Regions from separate parts of the Pseudonocardia ailaonensis genome, predicted to be linked through region 1. Evidence: riboswitches for the same ligand, from Rfam matches in the RefSeq annotation. Region 1 holds a riboswitch; the other holds the start of a gene.
The links. Region 1 has a riboswitch for S-adenosylmethionine ahead of ABD324_RS17720 (DinB family protein). Riboswitches for the same ligand answer to the same signal wherever they lie in the genome.

Region 1 (3,404 bases):
CCGGTGGCCGAGGCGATCAACTACCTGATCCAGAACGGCCAGTACAAGGCCTGGATCGACGCCTGGGGCCTGGGCAACGAGTCGGTGGCCAAGGCCGAGGTCAACCCGCCCGGCCTGCCCATCACCAACAGCTGATCCACACGGCATCGGGCGCCGGGACGGTCTCGGCGCCCGGTGCCGGCACACCAGGAATGAGGACCATGTCCGAGGACGTCTTGGACAACCCCGCCCGCGCCGCCCTCCTCGGGCCGCACGCGCACTTCGCCGAGCGGCACGGGCAGGTGCTGCGCTACCCGCGGGACATGTCGCCGTTCGTCAGCCTGCCCGACGCCCCGGACGACGGCACCTGGCGCGATCTGGCCGAGTTCTTCGGCCCCGGTGCGGAGGTCGCGCTCTCCGGCCTGCGCGGCGCGACGCCGCCGGGCTGGGACATCGTCATGGACGGCACGGGAGTCCAGCTCGTGGACGACGGCATCGCCGCGGCCCCGGACGCCGAGGCGGTCCCGCTCGGTGCCGCGGACGTCCCGGAGATGCTGGCCCTCGTGGCCCGGACCAGGCCGGGCCCCTTCCTGCCCCGCACCGTCGAGCTCGGGACCTACCTGGGAATCCGGCGGAACGGCGAGCTGATCGCGATGGCCGGGGAGCGCCTGCACCCGCCGGGCTGGACCGAGATCAGCGCGGTCTGCACGGATGCAGCCCACCGGGGGCAGGGCCTCGCGACCCGCCTGGTGCACGCCGTGGCCGCGGGCATCCGAGACCGGGGCGAGACCCCGTTCATGCACGCGGCCGCCTCCAACACCACCGCGATCCGGCTCTACCTGTCCCTGGGCTTCCGGCTCCGCAAGCAGACCCGCTTCGTCCAGCTCCGCATCCCCGCCGGGGCCCTCGCCGGGCAGGCGTAGGGCACCCCGGGCGTGGAGAGACACCCAACCGCCACAGTCTCCGCGGCCTCAGCAACCGAGACGGCCCGTGTTCTCAGGACTCGGATAGGTGGAGTGGCTGGACGGTGCCCTGGTGGAAGAACACCCGCCAGCCACCGTCACGACGCCGCCAGACCGAGCTTCGCAGCACGGTCAGATCCCGTCGTCGGCTGCGATAGGTCAGGAGCACGACGTCGTCGGCCAGTCGGACACCTCGGATCCGGTCGATCTCCGGGGGCTCCTTGTGGTCGTCGGGGCTCCCCATGAACGTGAGGATCGAACCCAGGTCCCATACCCGGCCGGAGGCCCCGAACTCGTGGAACTCCGGATCCAAGAGCTCCCGGAGCGCGGCGGGCGAGGCCCGGACCTCGTGCTCCAGGAGCCGGAGCTCGGATGCGATCACGTCGGGGATGTCGGCGTCGCGCTCGTCGGCCATGCAGGCGATCCTGCACAGTCGACGGACAGAGCGTCGATCGGTTTGCCTACGGACGGCGGAGGACTCGTGCGGGCGATCGCCTCGAGCCGCTCCCGATGCCGACGCCGCGCGGCCTCTCCCTCACGGGTGATCAGGGACAGCCCGTCCCGGTAACCCACCGCCCCGTCGACGAGCTCCCGGACGATGTCGGCGTGCCCGGCATGACGGTTCACCTCGGCGATGGTGTGGATCAGCATGTGCTGCAGCGTGACCGTCCTCATCGGCGCCGGCCACCACGGCACCTCGCCGACGGCGTCCAGGTCATTGCCGACGATCACGAGGTCGGAGGCCGCACACACTCGCCGGTACAGCTCGATCAGGTCGGAGCGGCTCTCGTCCTCGGTTGCCCACATGTCGGCGTCGGGCTCGGAATTCTCCGCGGTCCAGGGCAGGGACGGCGGATCGGGACGACCGAAGGCCGCACCGAAATGGCCCCACTCCACGGTGGCGAGGTGCTTGACGATCCCGAGCAGAGTGGTGCCCGTGGGGACGAGCGGTCGCCGGACGTCGTAGCCGGACAGACCCTCCAGCTTCCAGACGACGGCCTCCCGTGCCGTCCGCAGGTAGCCGTGGAGGTCCTCCTTGAGGCCCGGTGCCGTCACGTAAGCGACATGCCATCAAGGACACGAGCCGCTCCAGCTCCGGTACGACTGCCTGCGGTCCTGCGGTACTCAGCTTCGGCTGCCTCGAGTGCACGATCGGCGTCACCGTCCCCCGTGGATCGGACGTCGTGATGCTCGACGAGCCGTTCGAGGGACGCGAGGAGACGATCAGCGAGGTCGGTCCGTCTGGTGGCGACGACGGGGAAGGGCGGGACAGGCACGGCGGCACTCCGACGACACGCAGGAACAGGACGGCGGTGAGACCGCGGAGTCAGGTGCTCGCGGTCTCGGACGACGTCACCGACAGAGCGCGGCGCCGGTGCGGCAGAAGTCCACGTGCCGACGCCGCGTGCGGGACACGAGACCCTCAGTGGAGCACGGGACACGCACGGCCTTCTCCCATCGTCCCCGGCAGGAGCACCCGGCAGTGATCTGCGGGTTGCTGCGGCGTCCTCGAGCCGGGACTCTCGGCCGCTCTGGATGGATTCCCCCTCCACTGAACCTCGCCGCCCGATCCGGTGTCAAGCGCACCGGGTGTCCGCTCACCGATGTCCCGACCAGCGGAAACGTCCGGACAAGGTCCGTAGGTGCGGAGAACTGGGCCGAGCGTGCGCTCGCCCATGAGCTCGGCATCACGGGCGAGCCCTGAGCGCGATCAGGCCGGGACGGTGGGCCGAGGTTCGCAGCAGAGCATGAGGAGCCGAGTCACCGGGGTCCCACGGGGGAAACCGCGGTGGCGTCGGTGGCCATGTCGGCCAGGACCCGGCCGATCGCGGGGGCGAACTTGAAGCCGTGACCGGAGAACCCCGCCCCGACGGTCAGCGGCCCTTGCGCAACGAGGGCGAACTCCGCGTCCGGGGTCGAGGTGTACGTGCACTCCACCGTCTCCGCGGTGGACCCGTCGAGCCCGGGCAGATAGCGGTCGATGTAGTCGAGCAGGAGCCGGGCGGTGCGAGCGTCGGCAGGAGGCGGGGCCGCATCCGGGTCCCGGAGCCTTCCGACACCGTGGAAACCGAGCTTCACCCGCCCGTCCGGCGCCGCCAGCCCGTACACCGAACTCGGCCAGCCGTCCGTGACGTGATGGATGAAGGTCGGTCCCGACGGAACTCCCGGACGGCGGACGACGTGCACCGGCCGCTCCTGCGTCACCCGCAACGCAGGCAACGGGATCAACCCCGCCGTGAGCCCGGCCGACCACGCGCCGGCGGTCACGACGACCCGGCGCGCCCGCACCGTCCCCGCGGTGGTCCGGACGTCGACCCGGTCGTCCCCACCGATCTCCAAGGCCTCGACGGCGACGCGGTGGCGGACCACCGCGCCCCACCCGACCGCAGCGGCGCCGAACGCCGCGACGGCCTGGTCGGCGTGCACCCTGCCGGAGCGGTCCGGCTGGTGGAGCACCCGACC
Region 2 (3,404 bases), on a different contig from region 1:
CGCTGCGCCGGATCGCGGCCGATGCGGCCGGATCCGGTGCGGCGCTGCTGGAACTCACGGCAGGCCGCCGGCTCGCCTGGCCCTCGCTGGTCCTGGAGGTGCTCGCCCCGGCGTCGGCACCGTCCTTCGTGGATGGTGAGGACGGCACGGCGGTCAACAACACCTCAGTGGTGCTCCGCGCGACCACGCCGGCGGGTCGCGTCCTGCTCACCGGGGACGTCGAGCTCGACGCCCAGGCCGCGTTGCTGCACTCGGGCGCGGACCTGCGCGCCGACATCCTCAAGGTCCCGCACCACGGATCCCGCTCCACGAACCCGGACTTCCTGCGGGCGGTGTCGCCGCGGGCGGCGCTGGTCAGCGTCGGCGCCGGCAACCCCTACCGGCACCCCAACGCCGGGGTGCTCGACCAGCTGACCCGGTCCGGGACGGTGGTGCGGCGCACCGACCAGAGCGGGGACGTCGCGGTGACCGCCGCGGACGAGATCGTGGCCCGGGGCGAGCCGCTCCCGGCCCCGCGCGGGACGAGACGGGGGCGGCGCCGCCGGCGACGGCGTGGACGGGACCCCGACGACGGCGCCGGTCCCGATCCGCAGCCCCGGGTGAGGGCGCCGAGCACTGCCGCGGCGCCACCCGGCCGAGGAGGTCAGGCCCCGGGAGCGGTGGTGGACCCGCCGCCGCTCCCGGTGGGAGGACGCTCAGCGGCCCTCGAGGGCCTCCGCGACGGCGGCGCTGGTGGCCGGCACGGTGGCGGTCGGGCGCGCGGTGTCGGACACGGCGTCGAGGGTCTTGAGGCCGTCGCCGGTGATCAGCAGGACGGTCTCGGCATCCCGGTCGATCAGGCCGGCCTCGATCAGCTTCCGCGCGGTGGCCACCGTGACGCCGCCGGCGGTCTCGGCGAACACACCCTCGGTGCGGGCGAGGAGCGTGATGCCCTCGCGCACCTCGTCGTCCGTCACCTGGCCGACCGCACCGCCGGTGCGGCGCACCGAGTCGAGCACGTACGGGCCGTCCGCCGGGTTGCCGATCGCGAGCGAGCGGGCGATGGTGTCCGGCTTCACCGGCTGGATGAAGTCGACGCCGGCTTCGAACGCGGTGGCCACGGGCGAGCAGCCGGAGGCCTGGGCGCCGAAGATCTTGTAGGGCTTGTCCTCGACCAGGCCGAGCTTCACGAACTCGCCGAAGCCCTTGTCCACCTTGGTGAGCTGCGAGCCGGAGGCGACCGGGATGACGATCTGGTCCGGGAGCCGCCAGCCGAGCTGCTCGGCGACCTCGTAGCCCAGGGTCTTGGAGCCCTCGGCGTAGTAGGGCCGGACGTTGACGTTCACGAACGCCCAGTCCTCGTGCTCCGCGGCCAGCTCCGTGGCCAGGCGGTTGACGTCGTCGTAGTTGCCGTCGACCGCGAGCAGCGTGCCACCGTAGACGGCGGTCGTGGTGATCTTGGCCTGCTCCAGGTTGGAGGGGATCAGGACCACGGAGTCCCAGCCGGCCCGCGCGGCCGCGGCCGCCACGGCGTTGGCCAGGTTGCCGGTCGAGGGGCAGCAGAGCACGGAGAAGCCGAGTTCGCGGGCGGCGGCGAGGGCGACGGCGACGACCCGGTCCTTGAAGGAGTGCGTGGGGTTGCCGGTGTCGTCCTTGATCCAGAGCTTGCGCACGCCGAGCTCGGCGGCGAGCCGGTCCGCCTGGATGAGGCGGGTGAAGCCGGGCTCGGTGTTGGCGTGCTCGCGCACGTCCGACGGGACGGGGAGCAGGTCCTGGTAGCGCCAGATCGACTTGGGGCCGGCCTCGATGGACTCGCGGGTGACCTTCGGGAAGTCGTACGCGATCTCGAGTGGGCCGAAGCACTGGCTGCAGGCGAACTCGGCGGCCAGCGCGCTCTGGTGGCCGCACTCCCGACAGGACAGGGCGCGCGCGGAGCCGAGGTCGTACGAGGTCGCAGTGGTGTCAGCAGTGAGAGTCATCAGATCTCCTCATCTGTCCCGCTCGCGCGGGCCGGAATTGGCACCTGGTTCGTCGACGTGCGCACACCACGAAGGTGCAACGCGCGGATCGTCGTTCGACGCCGGTTGCCGGGGCTTCAACGGGCCGTTCCCTCTGCCCCTCTGGATGAGCCATGTGAAGTTGTTCCCCGGCCGCGGGCCGCACTGGGCCCGAAAGATCCGGATGCCGTGCACGTTACGGCACCTCGGGGCGCCCCTGCCAGCGGAATCCAGGATCTGGGAGCCGGGTCACGGATTGTCGGTGCGGTGCGCGACGATGCGGGGGACCCGTCCCCCGACAGCCCCGAGCCGCCCCGCGCGGCGCGGTACCGAGTGAGGAGCCCCATGCCGGCCACGAAGCCGCCCGACCCGCTCCAGCTGGTCGTGGGTGAGGAGGAGCTGCTGGTCGAGCGGGCCGTGCAGGGCATCCTGCGGGCGGCCCGGGCGGCGGATCCCGCGGCCGACATCATGCGGTTCAAGCCGTCGGAGATCACGCCGGGCGAGCTGGCCGGGCACCTGAGCCCGTCGCTGTTCGCCGAGGGCCGCGTCGTGGTGGTCCAGGGCGCGCACGAGGCCGGCAAGGAGGTCGCCGCGGCGATCCTCGCCTACGCCGCCGAACCCGCCGACGGGATCGTGCTGGTCGCGGTGCACGCGGGCGGGGCGCGCGGCAAGCAGCTGATGGACGACCTGCGCAAGCGCGGCGCGAACGTCACCCGCTGCGACAAGCTCTCCCGGGCGGAGGAGCGGGCGGAGTTCGTGCGCGCCGAGGCGAAGCGCGAGGGCGGGATGATCACCGCGGACGCCGTGGCGGCGCTGCTGGAGGCCGTGGGCTCCGACCTGCGCGAGCTCGCCGCCGCCACCGCGCAGCTCGTCGCCGACACCGGCGGCCGGGTCGACGGCGACGCCGTGCGCCGCTACCACCGCGGGCGGGCGGAGTCGTCCGGCTTCGCGGTGGCCGACAAGGCGGTGGCGGGGGACCGGTCGGGGGCGCTCGAGGCGTTGCGGTGGGCGTTGGTGCTCGGGGTCGCGCCGGTCCTGGTGGCCGACGCGTTGGCGGATGCGGTGCGCACGCTGGCGAAGGTCGGCTCGGCCGGGCGGGGGGATCCCAACCGGCTGGCCGGCAGCCTCGGCATGCCGCCCTGGAAGATCCGCAAGGCCCAGGGGCAGGTCCGCTCCTGGCACCCGGACGGGCTGGCGGTCGCGATCGCGGCGACGGCGCAGGTCAACGCGGACGTCAAGGGCGCGGCGGCCGACCCCGGCTACGCCCTCGAACGGGCGGTCCTGGCGATCGTCGACGCCCGCGGCACGAGCTGACCCCGAGATCCCGCCCGCCGGCCCGGTACCGCGCGGCGGCCCGTTCGCTCACCGGTCAGGAGCGAGAGTGCCGTTCGCTCACTAGGTATGAGCGAGAGTGCCGTTCGCTCATCC

Region 2: linked by a shared signal. The riboswitch ahead of thrC (threonine synthase) and the one ahead of ABD324_RS17720 (DinB family protein) in region 1 are both predicted to bind S-adenosylmethionine.

What each region holds. Positions count from the first base shown of each region.
Region 1 covers NZ_BAAAQK010000009.1:392,339-395,742, forward strand. The annotation lists gene ABD324_RS17705 (transporter substrate-binding domain-containing protein) at 1-135, shown strand, start outside; gene ABD324_RS17710 (GNAT family N-acetyltransferase) at 201-902, shown strand; gene ABD324_RS17715 (nuclear transport factor 2 family protein) at 976-1,356, opposite strand; gene ABD324_RS17720 (DinB family protein) at 1,320-1,997, opposite strand; SAM riboswitch class I at 2,394-2,484, opposite strand; gene ABD324_RS17725 (FAD-dependent oxidoreductase) at 2,703-3,404, opposite strand, start outside.
Region 2 covers NZ_BAAAQK010000007.1:34,041-37,444, forward strand. The annotation lists partial or broken gene ABD324_RS14840 (ComEC/Rec2 family competence protein) at 1-296, shown strand, start outside; gene thrC (threonine synthase) at 696-1,958, opposite strand; SAM riboswitch class I at 1,965-2,110, opposite strand; gene holA (DNA polymerase III subunit delta) at 2,322-3,290, shown strand.